One region of the Janthinobacterium rivuli genome, then DNA from elsewhere that is predicted to be linked to it. Evidence: predicted binding sites of a transcription regulator. Region 1 holds the regulator's gene; each other region holds the start of a gene.
What was found. Region 1 encodes sigma-54, which starts transcription at its own class of promoters, with help from an activator protein. Its sites were predicted from a motif close to TGGCANGNAANCTGCTTT; they were not measured.
Positions count from the first base shown of each region.

Region 2: P9875_RS20625 (EDSAP-1 family PEP-CTERM protein) is a predicted target of sigma-54. The motif match lies at 1,666-1,683, and genes of this name have one in related genera.
Region 3: glnA (type I glutamate--ammonia ligase) is a predicted target of sigma-54. The motif match lies at 2,616-2,633, and genes of this name have one in related genera.

Region 1 covers NZ_CP121464.1:817,264-820,652, forward strand. Annotated here, with positions in the region: gene lptA (lipopolysaccharide transport periplasmic protein LptA) at 1-255, shown strand, start outside; gene lptB (LPS export ABC transporter ATP-binding protein) at 255-1,010, shown strand; gene P9875_RS03660 (RNA polymerase factor sigma-54) at 1,015-2,493, shown strand; gene hpf (ribosome hibernation-promoting factor, HPF/YfiA family) at 2,563-2,925, shown strand; gene P9875_RS03670 (enoyl-CoA hydratase/isomerase family protein) at 3,061-3,389, shown strand, end outside.
Region 2 covers NZ_CP121464.1:4,527,502-4,530,890, reverse strand. Annotated here, with positions in the region: gene P9875_RS20630 (EDSAP-1 family PEP-CTERM protein) at 1-499, opposite strand, end outside; gene P9875_RS20625 (EDSAP-1 family PEP-CTERM protein) at 609-1,592, opposite strand; gene P9875_RS20620 (glycosyltransferase) at 1,781-3,013, opposite strand; gene P9875_RS20615 (hypothetical protein) at 3,152-3,325, shown strand.
Region 3 covers NZ_CP121464.1:1,449,231-1,452,619, reverse strand. Annotated here, with positions in the region: gene glnL (nitrogen regulation protein NR(II)) at 1-433, opposite strand, end outside; gene P9875_RS06595 (DUF4124 domain-containing protein) at 439-921, opposite strand; gene glnA (type I glutamate--ammonia ligase) at 1,103-2,518, opposite strand; gene P9875_RS06585 (rhodanese-like domain-containing protein) at 2,904-3,365, shown strand.

The DNA of each region.
Region 1 (3,389 bases):
TACGACAACAAGACGGAAGTGGTGAAACTGTTTTCCAGAGCCAAGCTGACCCGCCTGGAAGGCACGAAAGTCACCGACGTGGCCAACGGCGCCTTCATCTCGTATGACAGCCGCAAGGAAGTGTTTGCGATGGAAAATTCCAACAGCGGCACCAGCACGCCCGATGGCGGCAGCGTGCGCATGGTGATCCAGCCGAAGACCAAGGCGCCGGCGGCGGAGAAAGCGCCGGCCACGCCCGCGCCAGGAAAGAAATAATGGAAAATACACGTTGCGGCAGCACCCTGATCGTTCGCGGTCTGCAAAAAACCTATGGCAAGCGGCAAGTCGTGCATGATGTCTCGCTGCAAGTCGAATGCGGCGAAGTGGTGGGTTTGCTGGGCCCGAACGGCGCCGGCAAGACCACCTCGTTCTACATGATCGTCGGCCTGGTGCCGTCGGACGGCGGCAGCATCGATATCAGCGGCGTGGACATTTCCAGCCTGCCGATTCACCGCCGCGCGCAGATGGGCCTGTCTTACCTGCCGCAGGAAGCGTCCGTTTTCCGCAAGCTGACGGTGGAAGACAATATCCGCGCCGTGCTGGAAATCCAGACCGTCGAAGGCCGTCCTTTGAAGAAGGCCGAGATCGAGGAGCGCCTGGACAAATTGCTGGCCGACTTGCAGATTGAAAAGCTGCGCGAGAACCAGGCCCTGTCCCTGTCTGGCGGCGAGCGCCGCCGCGTGGAAATCGCCCGCGCGCTGGCCACCGATCCCCGTTTCGTGCTGCTCGACGAGCCGTTCGCCGGCGTCGATCCGATCGCCGTGATCGAGATCCAGCGCATCGTGCGTTTCTTGAAGGAGCGCAATATCGGCGTGCTGATCACCGATCATAATGTGCGCGAGACGCTGGGTATCTGCGACCGTGCCTACATCATCAACCAGGGCTCGGTGCTGGCGTCGGGACGCCCCGACGACATCATCGCGAACGAGTCGGTACGCCGGGTCTATCTGGGCGAACACTTCCGCATGTAAGCCAATGAAACAATCATTGCAGCTGCGCACTTCGCAGCACCTGGCACTGACGCCGCAGTTGCAGCAATCGATACGCCTGTTGCAATTGTCTACCCTGGAATTGCACCAGGAGCTAGAGCAACTGCTGACGGACAATCCCTTGCTCGAACGCCTCGACGATCCGCTCGACCGTTCGCTGCGCCTGCTGTCCGATGGCGCCTTGAGTTCCACGGCGGCGCCGGCCGAAGCGCCGCCCCAGCCGCCAGGCCAGGAAGCGCCCGCCGCGCCGGCCGAAGCGGAAACTTTTGATGGCGAGGCGGGCGACAGTCCGGCCGCAGCCGAGGGCGGCGACAGCGACTGGAGCGAGGCGAGCCGGGGCAAGGCGCCCGACGACGAAGATTCGCGTCCGCAGCTGGAGGCCCATCACTGCACCCTGCGCGAACACCTGATGGAGCAGATGCGCGTGACGGTGCTCGAATTGCGCGACCGCGCGCTGGTCGAGCTGATCATCGACGCGCTCGACGACAATGGCTACCTGGAAGAGTCGCTCGACGACATCCTGGCGCGCCTGCCGGAAGAGCTGGAAATCGACGCCGACGAGATGCGCACGGCCTTGTCGCTGCTGCAAAGTTTCGATCCGCCCGGCGTGGGCGCGCGCAATGCGTCCGAATGCCTGGCCCTGCAAATCAAGCGCTTGCCGCACATCGCCATGGTGACGCGGCGCATGGCCCTCGTCATCGTGGAAAAGCACCTGGCCTGGTTTGCCCAGCGCGATTTCAACAAGCTGAAAAAAGCCCTCGATTGCGACGAGGAAGACTTGCGCGAAGCGCAGACGGTGATTCGCCAGTGCAATCCGCATCCGGGCGCCGTGTTCGCCTCGGACGTGTCCGATTACGTGGTGCCCGACGTCGTCGTCAAGCGCGCGCGCAATGGCTGGCAAGTGACCCTGAACAACGATGTGATGCCGCGCCTGCGCGTCAACGCCATGTACGCCAACCTGCTCAAGCAGGGCAAGGGCGAGGGCGCCATGGGCGCACAGTTGCAGGAAGCCAAGTGGCTGATCAAGAATATGCGCCAGCGTTTCGACACCATCCTGCGCGTGGCACAGGCGATAGTAGAAAGACAAAAGAACTTTTTCTCGCATGGGGCCGTTGCCATGCGCCCCCTTGTGCTCCGTGAAATAGCTGATACACTGGGTTTACACGAGAGTACTATCTCGCGGGTAACAACTCAAAAGTACATGCTGACCCCGCACGGCATGTTCGAGTTGAAATATTTCTTTGGTAGCCACGTCGCCACCGAAGCGGGGGGCGAAGCGTCATCGACGGCGATACGGGCATTGATCGTGCAACTGACAGGAGCAGAAGACCCTAAAAATCCTTTATCCGACAGTAAGATTGCGGACATGCTGGGGGAACAAGGCATGGTGATTGCGCGACGTACTGTTGCCAAATACCGGGAAGCGTTGAAAATTCCGCCAGTGAGCCTGCGTAAGTGTTTGTAAGTTTTTTTCGGTTCCTCTGCGGGCCGGATAGGATGGACCGCACGAACCCGATCATCTTTAGGAGTGTGTATGAATCTCACCATCAGCGGACATCATCTCGAAGTGACACCAGCCATCCGTGAATACGTACAAACGAAGCTGGAGCGTGTGAAACGTCATTTCGATCAAGTTATCGATATCGCCGTGATTCTGACCGTGGATAACCTCAAAGAGAAAGAAAAACGTCAAAAGGCTGAAGTCAACCTGCGTCTGAGTGGCAAAACCGTCTATGTGGAAAGCCTGGCGCATGACCTGTATGCCGCAATCGATACCCTGATCGACAAGCTGGACAGGCAAGTGATGAAGTACAAAACCAAAGTGCAAGGGCACGGTAAAGAGGCGATCAAGCATCTGCCAGACAACTCCGAGGAAGACGCCGTCGTCGCCGTTTAAGGCCACCCGCTTCCAGCAGTTGTGATCAACTAAGGGCGCACATCTTGCGCCCTTTTTTGCGCCTGGACCTGTTGAACGCAATCTTCCCCGCGCAGGCGCTAGAATGTTTGCACTTTCACTTCTTTCCTGCCTGCCATGAGCGACTTCGTCCAGACCTCCATCCGCAACCGCACCGGGCACATCGTGCTCGACCGTCCGAAAGCCTTGAATTCCCTGTCGCTGGAGATGGTGCGTGCCTTGAGCGCGGTCCTGCTGGCCTGGCGCGATGATCCGCACGTGGACGCCGTGGTGATCCGTTCCAGCAGCGAAAAAGCCCTGTGCGCCGGCGGTGACATCCGCTTCTTTTACGATGCGGGACTGGCCACGCCGCAAGGCGGCAGCGCCTTGCTGGAAGATTTCTTTACGGAAGAATACGCCTTAAATCATGTGATTCATTTCTATCCGAAACCGTATATTGCCGTGAT
Region 2 (3,389 bases), 2.6 Mb from region 1:
GGGTTGCGCCAGGCTGGCCGACGACGAAATTGACCGTCATCGCGGTGCTGGAGCCATTGCGTCCCGAGGCGTCGGCGCTGCCGCCGCCCGTCAGAAAGGTTTCCGCCGCATTCACCGTATGCGTGCTGGTCGAGCCCGGTGGGAAAGGGGGAATTTGCGAAGTGACGATCTGCGCCTCGCCGCGCGCATACGAGGCGTTGCCCATGCCTTGCCGGGTAAAGTCGTTTTCTCCCTTGGTAACGGCGCCGCGCTTCGCTTGCAGCGCGTCGATCTCGTTGCTGCCGCCATTGATGATACTGCTGCCGTTGAGCGTGGCGGTGGTGCGCGACAGGTCGATATTGCTGAGCAAGCTGGTGGAGCCGGTGGGATTGCTGATGACCAGGCCAAAGACACTGGTGTACGAATAACCGTAGGCGGCGGCACTGGCAGTGCCGCTGCTGGCCAGCAGCAGAAAAGCTAACAGGACTGTTGGCAGCCGGGTGCAAGAAAATATAGTCATGAAAATCCTCATCTCCTGATCGGTCGCGTTGTAAGGAAAACCGACAGGTTTGCCACATAAAAAAGGCGAGGAGAGCCTCCTCGCCTGTGAATCCCCCCTGTTGCCTGGTTCAGGCGGCAACCTTGCGGCGGCGGGCATAGCCCAGGCCAGCCAGACCCAGGCCCAGCAAGGCCAGGGTGCCCGGTTCCGGTGTCGCTTGCTGTTTCACCAGATCCACGCTTTCCACCGCATTCAGGGTCAGCGTGTAGTTGCCGGCAGTCAAGGCATTGCTGACGGAGCTGAAGTTGCTGCCGCACACCGTGCCGACACCGGTGCCCGTGGGCGTGCCGCAGCCGGAAGGGTCGTAGGTGAACAGGTTGCCGCGCGTGAGGAAATTGGTCGCCAGGCTGGTGTTCAGGTTGGCGCCATCGGCGTTTTCCGTGCCGCCGAAGATGCCCGAGCCGATCGCGCCATCGGGCGTCCAGTTGAACACCGTCGCACCGGTCGCATCCGTGATGGTGAAGGTGACGACCAGGTTGGCCGTGGCGGTGGATAGCTGGCCGACCGTGCTTTGCAGGAAGACTTGCATGAAGGGCGAGGCCAGGAAGTCAAAGCTCAAGGTTGCCGTGGGTGAGCCGACGATGAAATCGACGGAAAAGCCCGTGGTCGAGCCGTTGCGCCCGGAAGCATCGGCCGTGCCGGCGGGGCCTGCGAGGTGGGCTTCGGCCACGTTCACCACCTGGGTGGAGGTGGAGCCGGGCGGGAACGAGGGGAACTGCGTGCTGACGATCTGCGCATCGCCGCGCGAATAGGTGTTGGTGGGGCCTTGCTGCGTGAAGTCATTCTCGCCCTTGGTGACCGCGCCGACGTTGGCGCGCGGGGCATCGAGCGAGCCGGAGCCGCCATTGATGACGCTTACGCCATTCAGGGTGGCCGTGCTGCGCGAGATGGTGGTGCTGTTGGCCACCGTGATCTGGCCCGTTGGCACGGCGATCACCAGGCCGAAGATGTTGTTGTAGGAATAGCCGTAGGCGCCCGCCTGTGCGCTACCGGCGGCGCACAGCATGGCCAGTGCCGCTGCGGCCGGGAGCAGTTTCAGTTTCGAGAGTTTCATTGTATTCACCTCGTGGTTGAGTGAGTCTGGGAGTCTTGCTTGAGTCCTGTCGGCAGGTGCTCATGGCCAGATCTAAGCGACTTCCATGCCAACGCATGAGGTTCTATTGAAATCAAGGACTTGGCGTGCTTTTGTTGACGTTCTGCAGGTGTTGTCGGACGCTCTGTAAGAAAAACCGACGCCGCCCGTCAAGGCAGGCCGCCTGGTGGCAACGAGCCCAGCAGGGCGTGCATATGGGGCAGCAAGCGTTGCCCTGGCACATAGTTGCGCATGGCCGTGGCCAGCTGGCGCGCCGCCAGCCTGGCTCGGCCATCGTCGAGCATGCGCGTGGCGGCATGGCGCAGGGCGGTTTCCTGGAAGCGGTCGGCGCGCAGCAGCAGGCCGGCACCGGCCCCGGCGATGCCGTGCATGTTGAGGAATTGATCAAGGTTGCCGGCGATGCCGATGACGGGCACGCCCGCCGTCAGCGCCTGCTGGCTGGTGGGGCTGCCGCCGTTGCAGATCACCAGGCTGGCGCGCCGGGCGGCCGCGTCGCCGGGCAGAAAGGGCGCGACATAGGCATTCGGCGGCACGGCGTCGACGCGGATGGTGCCGGCCGTGGCCGCCAGTACGGTGACGGGCAGGGGCGCCAGCGCGCGCAGCACGCGTGGCAGCAATTGCCCCTGGCCGGAGCTGCCCAGGGTGACGTAGATGATGGGCCGTCCGCTGCTCAGTTCCGGGCGCTGCCACCAGTCGGGCAAATCAAGCGGCGGCGCCCAGATGACGGCGCCCAGGTAGTCGTGCGTGGCCGGCATGGCTTGCGGCGGAAACAGTTGCGGAATATCCGCGTACAAGGTGCGGTCGGCATCCGTATAGATGCGCCGCAAGTCGCTGCCCAAGGATGGCAGGCCATGGCGGCGGCGCACGCGGTTCAGGGGCACGGCGTGCGAGGCGAAGGCCAGCGGGCGGATCAGGCGGAACAGGGGATCGGCCAGCCAGATGGGCAGCATGCCCGTCAGGGGCAGGCTGGGCACCGTGTAGTGCTGGCGCACCCAGGGACTCCAGTAGGCATTGCTGACGGTAATGTAGGGAATGCGCTGCAGGCGCGCGCTGACCGACAGCGACAGGCGGAAGTCGCCGATCACGAGATCGGGCTGGACGGCATTGAGCAGGCGCAAGTCGTCTTCCACATACGCGTGCAGCGTACTTTCCGTATAGACGGGCTTGCCGTGCGCCAGCGCCTGCAGAAATTGCAGCGATGAAATACTGTCGATGCGCCAGCGCCGGAAGGGCGCTTGCTTGAAGCAAAAGTCATAGCCGTCGGCACAGGCAAAATGCACCTCGTACTTGTCCTCGTCCAGGCCCTGGGCCAGGCTCAGGGGACGGCCGACGTGGGCCAGGGTCACTGCCTCGGCCATAAAGAGGATTTTCTTGCGCGCCATGGAAATCGCTTGCACTCGTAGCTGGAGGGGATGCTTGTCAAGTTGGAGTGGCGCCACGCCGTTTAGTTCCCTGCAGCGTGCCACTGGCGGGCGCCAGGATTTGGCCGCATCGGCTACAGTGGGGCAAAGGAGGCCACCATGCAGCCACAATTCCATCTTGACCCGTTGCGTGCGCACAGCACGCCCGAACCCGATATGCCGCCACCGCCGGAAGGCGACCCGCTCACGCCGCCGCCGGAACAGCCGCCCCACATCGATCCCGTGCCGGTCGAGGAGCCGACGCCGCCGCCGCCGCCCGTGAAAATGCATTGAGCGGTTTTCGGACCGTTGCACCGCGCCATGGCCTGCGGAGGGGGGACGCGCGCCGCGTTTATTT
Region 3 (3,389 bases), 630 kb from region 1:
GCGCCAGGTTGCGGATCAGCTCCTTGTTGACCTGGCTCTGGTCGAGGATGCGCTCCTCACGGTCGAGTTTTAATTGCTGCACGTTTTCGCGCAGCTCGATCAGCACGCCGTCGCGCGGCGCGTCGAGCGCGCTGACGATGCTGTGCACGCGCAGCGGCTCGCGCCCCAGGCGCTCCAGGCTCAGATCCTGGCGCAAGTCGGAAAATTTATGTTCGAGCGCCTGCGCGCAAATGCCGGCCAGCTCCTCGGGATTCAAGAACAGCGCCGTCAGCTTTTGCCGCGACAAGGCCTTCAATGAGCTTTCCAGCAAGTTTTCCGCCGCCGCGTTGGCATAGCTGATGCGGCCATCGCCATCGAGCAGGATCACGGCCGAGGCCAGCAAATCAAGGCCGGCCAGGTGGGCGGGACGGCTGGAATGGTTGTCTAGTGTCATGTGCTTTACCGAATATTCGCGATCTCGCGTTTCAGGGCCTCGACGTTCTGCTGTGTCCGGCCAATGTTGTCCTTCAACTGCGCCACTCTTTCCTGGTATTTCGCATAGTTACGCTCATTGCCCTGGCGCTCGGGCTGGCCGGCATTGAATTCCAGCCGCTGCGCCGCCAGCTTCTGCTCTTCGCTGCGCAATTCGTCCTGCAGGATCTGGCGCCGGTCCAGGTCGCGCGCGCGCTGTTCGGCGCCATCGACCTTGGGAAACGCGCCAGCGGCAGGCGCAGCCGTGGCCGCCGCCTGCGTGGCGGGCCGGGCCGGCGCGCCGGCCAGCGGCGCCGTCCTGCGTGGCGGCTCCGTCATGGCGCCCGGCAAATCGAGCAGCTGGCAATGCGCGCCAGCCCGCTTGTCCGTGTACGTCTTGTGTCCTTGCGCATCGGCGCAGACATACAGCTGCCCGTGCGCCTGTGCCGCCGCGCCCAGCAATCCTGCCATCAGCGCCATTCTGTAATGCTTGGTCAATCTTCACTCCTGTCGGCTCGTGCCGTATCAATCCTTGGCCGACTATACAACACCGTACTGGCGCCGCATTGGTACTGCATAAAAAAACGCGGGCGAGACCATCGCCTCACCCGCGTTTTTTATTCACTACCGGCACATTGCCGGCGTGGCGCCATTACAGCGAGTAGTACATGTCGAACTCGGCAGGATGCGTGGTCATGCGCATGCGCTGTACGTCCTGCATTTTCAGTTCCAGGTAAGCGTCGATCATCGAATCGCTGAACACGCCGCCACGGGTCAGGAACTCGCGGTCCTTGTCCAGTGCATCCAGAGCTTCTTCCAGCGAAGCGCATACGGTCGGGATCAGTGCGTCTTCTTCTGGCGGCAGATGGTACAGATCTTTCGAGGCGGCTTCGCCCGGATGGATCTTGTTGGCAACGCCGTCCAGGCCAGCCATCAGCAGTGCGGCGAAGCACAGGTACGGGTTCGCCAGTGGATCCGGGAAGCGCGCTTCGACGCGGCGGCCTTTTGGATTGGCCACGTGCGGGATACGGATCGAGGCGGAACGGTTTTTCGCCGAGTACGCCAGTTTCACTGGTGCTTCGTAGCCTGGTACCAGACGCTTGTACGAGTTGGTGCCCGGGTTGGTGATCGCGTTCAGTGCCTTGGCGTGCTTGATGATGCCGCCGATGTAGTACAGGGCGAAATCGGACAGGCCGGCATAGCCGTCGCCAGCGAACAGGTTTTTGCCATCTTTCCATACGGATTGATGCACGTGCATGCCCGAACCGTTGTCGCCAACGATAGGTTTCGGCATGAAGGTGGCGGTCTTGCCATAGCTGTGCGCCACGTTCCACACCACGTATTTCAGGTTTTGCGTCCAGTCGGCGCGCTCGACCAGGGTCGAGAACTTGGTGCCGATTTCATTCTGGCCGGCGCCGGCCACTTCGTGATGATGTACCTCAACCGGGATGCCCAAGGACTCGAGAATCAGGCACATTTCCGAACGCATGTCCTGGAAGCTGTCCACTGGTGGCACGGGGAAGTAGCCGCCCTTGACGGTAGGACGGTGGCCGCTGTTGCCGCCTTCGATGTCCTTGCCGGTCGACCACGAACCTTCGTCCGAACCGATCTTGACGAAGCAGCCCGACATGTCGATCTTCCAGCGCACGCTGTCGAAGATGAAGAATTCTGGCTCAGGGCCGAAGTAGGCGGTGTCGCCCATGCCCGACGATTTCAGATAGGCTTCGGCGCGTTTCGCGATCGAGCGCGGGTCGCGGTCGTAGCCCTTGCCGTCCGACGGTTCGATCACGTCGCACTGCATGAACAGGGTCGTTTCTTCCATGAACGGGTCGATATTGGCCGTGTTTGGATCCGGCAGCAAGATCATGTCGGACGCTTCAATGCCTTTCCAGCCAGCGATCGAAGAACCGTCAAAGGCGTGGCCCGACTCGAATTTGTCCATGTCGAAGTGCGACACGGGAACCGTCACGTGCTGCTCTTTACCACGGGTATCAGCAAAGCGGAAATCAACGAATTTGACTTCGTTTTCTTCTACCATCTTCAAGACTTCTGCGGCTGTCATTGCCATGCGTATCTCCTAAATGAATGTGGGGTGAGCCGACCTTAGTGCGTCTGGGCTGATGAAGCGAAGCAAACATTGCGTGCCACCAAAACTCATAAGGATCATAGCAGATTCCATGCCAGCTTCTGATGGGATGTGGCGGCCCAGGTCAAAACCCGGCCTTGCCAGTGAAAGTTTTCCTGCCCGCGATTTTCCTGCTGCGTTTGCGTCAAATCAAGAATGCACTAAGCAAGTGCAAAAAACGAATAACGCACCATTATCGTGCATTTTGTGCCGATTCTTGAAAAATGCCTCGTTGTGGTGCATACGCGATGCACCATGGTTTTCCGTTTGCGAGGCGCGGACGGCGCACTATAATCGTCCACACCTGCCCACTTTCATCGAGGACGCCATGACCACCGCCGCCGACATCCTGACCACCGCCCGCAGCCGGGCCAATGAAGGTACGCCGTATGCCGGCGCCGTCACGCCGCAGGAAGCGTATGACCTGCTGCAGGGCGATCCCGCCGTCAAGCTCATCGATGTGCGCACGAATGCCGAGCGCGACTGGGTGGGCCGGGTCGACATCGCCGATACCCAGCATGGTGCGGTGCAGTGGGCCACCTATCCCGGTGGCGTGCCGAATCCCGATTTCCTCGCGCAGCTGGCCGCCCAGGCCGGCAAGGACGAGGTGCTGCTGTTCCTGTGCCGCTCCGGCGTGCGTTCGCGCCACGCCGCCAAGCTGGCGACCGAGCACGGCTACCTGCACTGCTTCGACATCCTCGAAGGCTTCGAGGGCGACAAGGACGCCGACGGCCACCGCAAGCAGATCGGCGGCTGGTGCAAGGCGGGGTTGCCGTGGCTGGGCGCCTGACGCTGCCAACTGACTATCTGAACA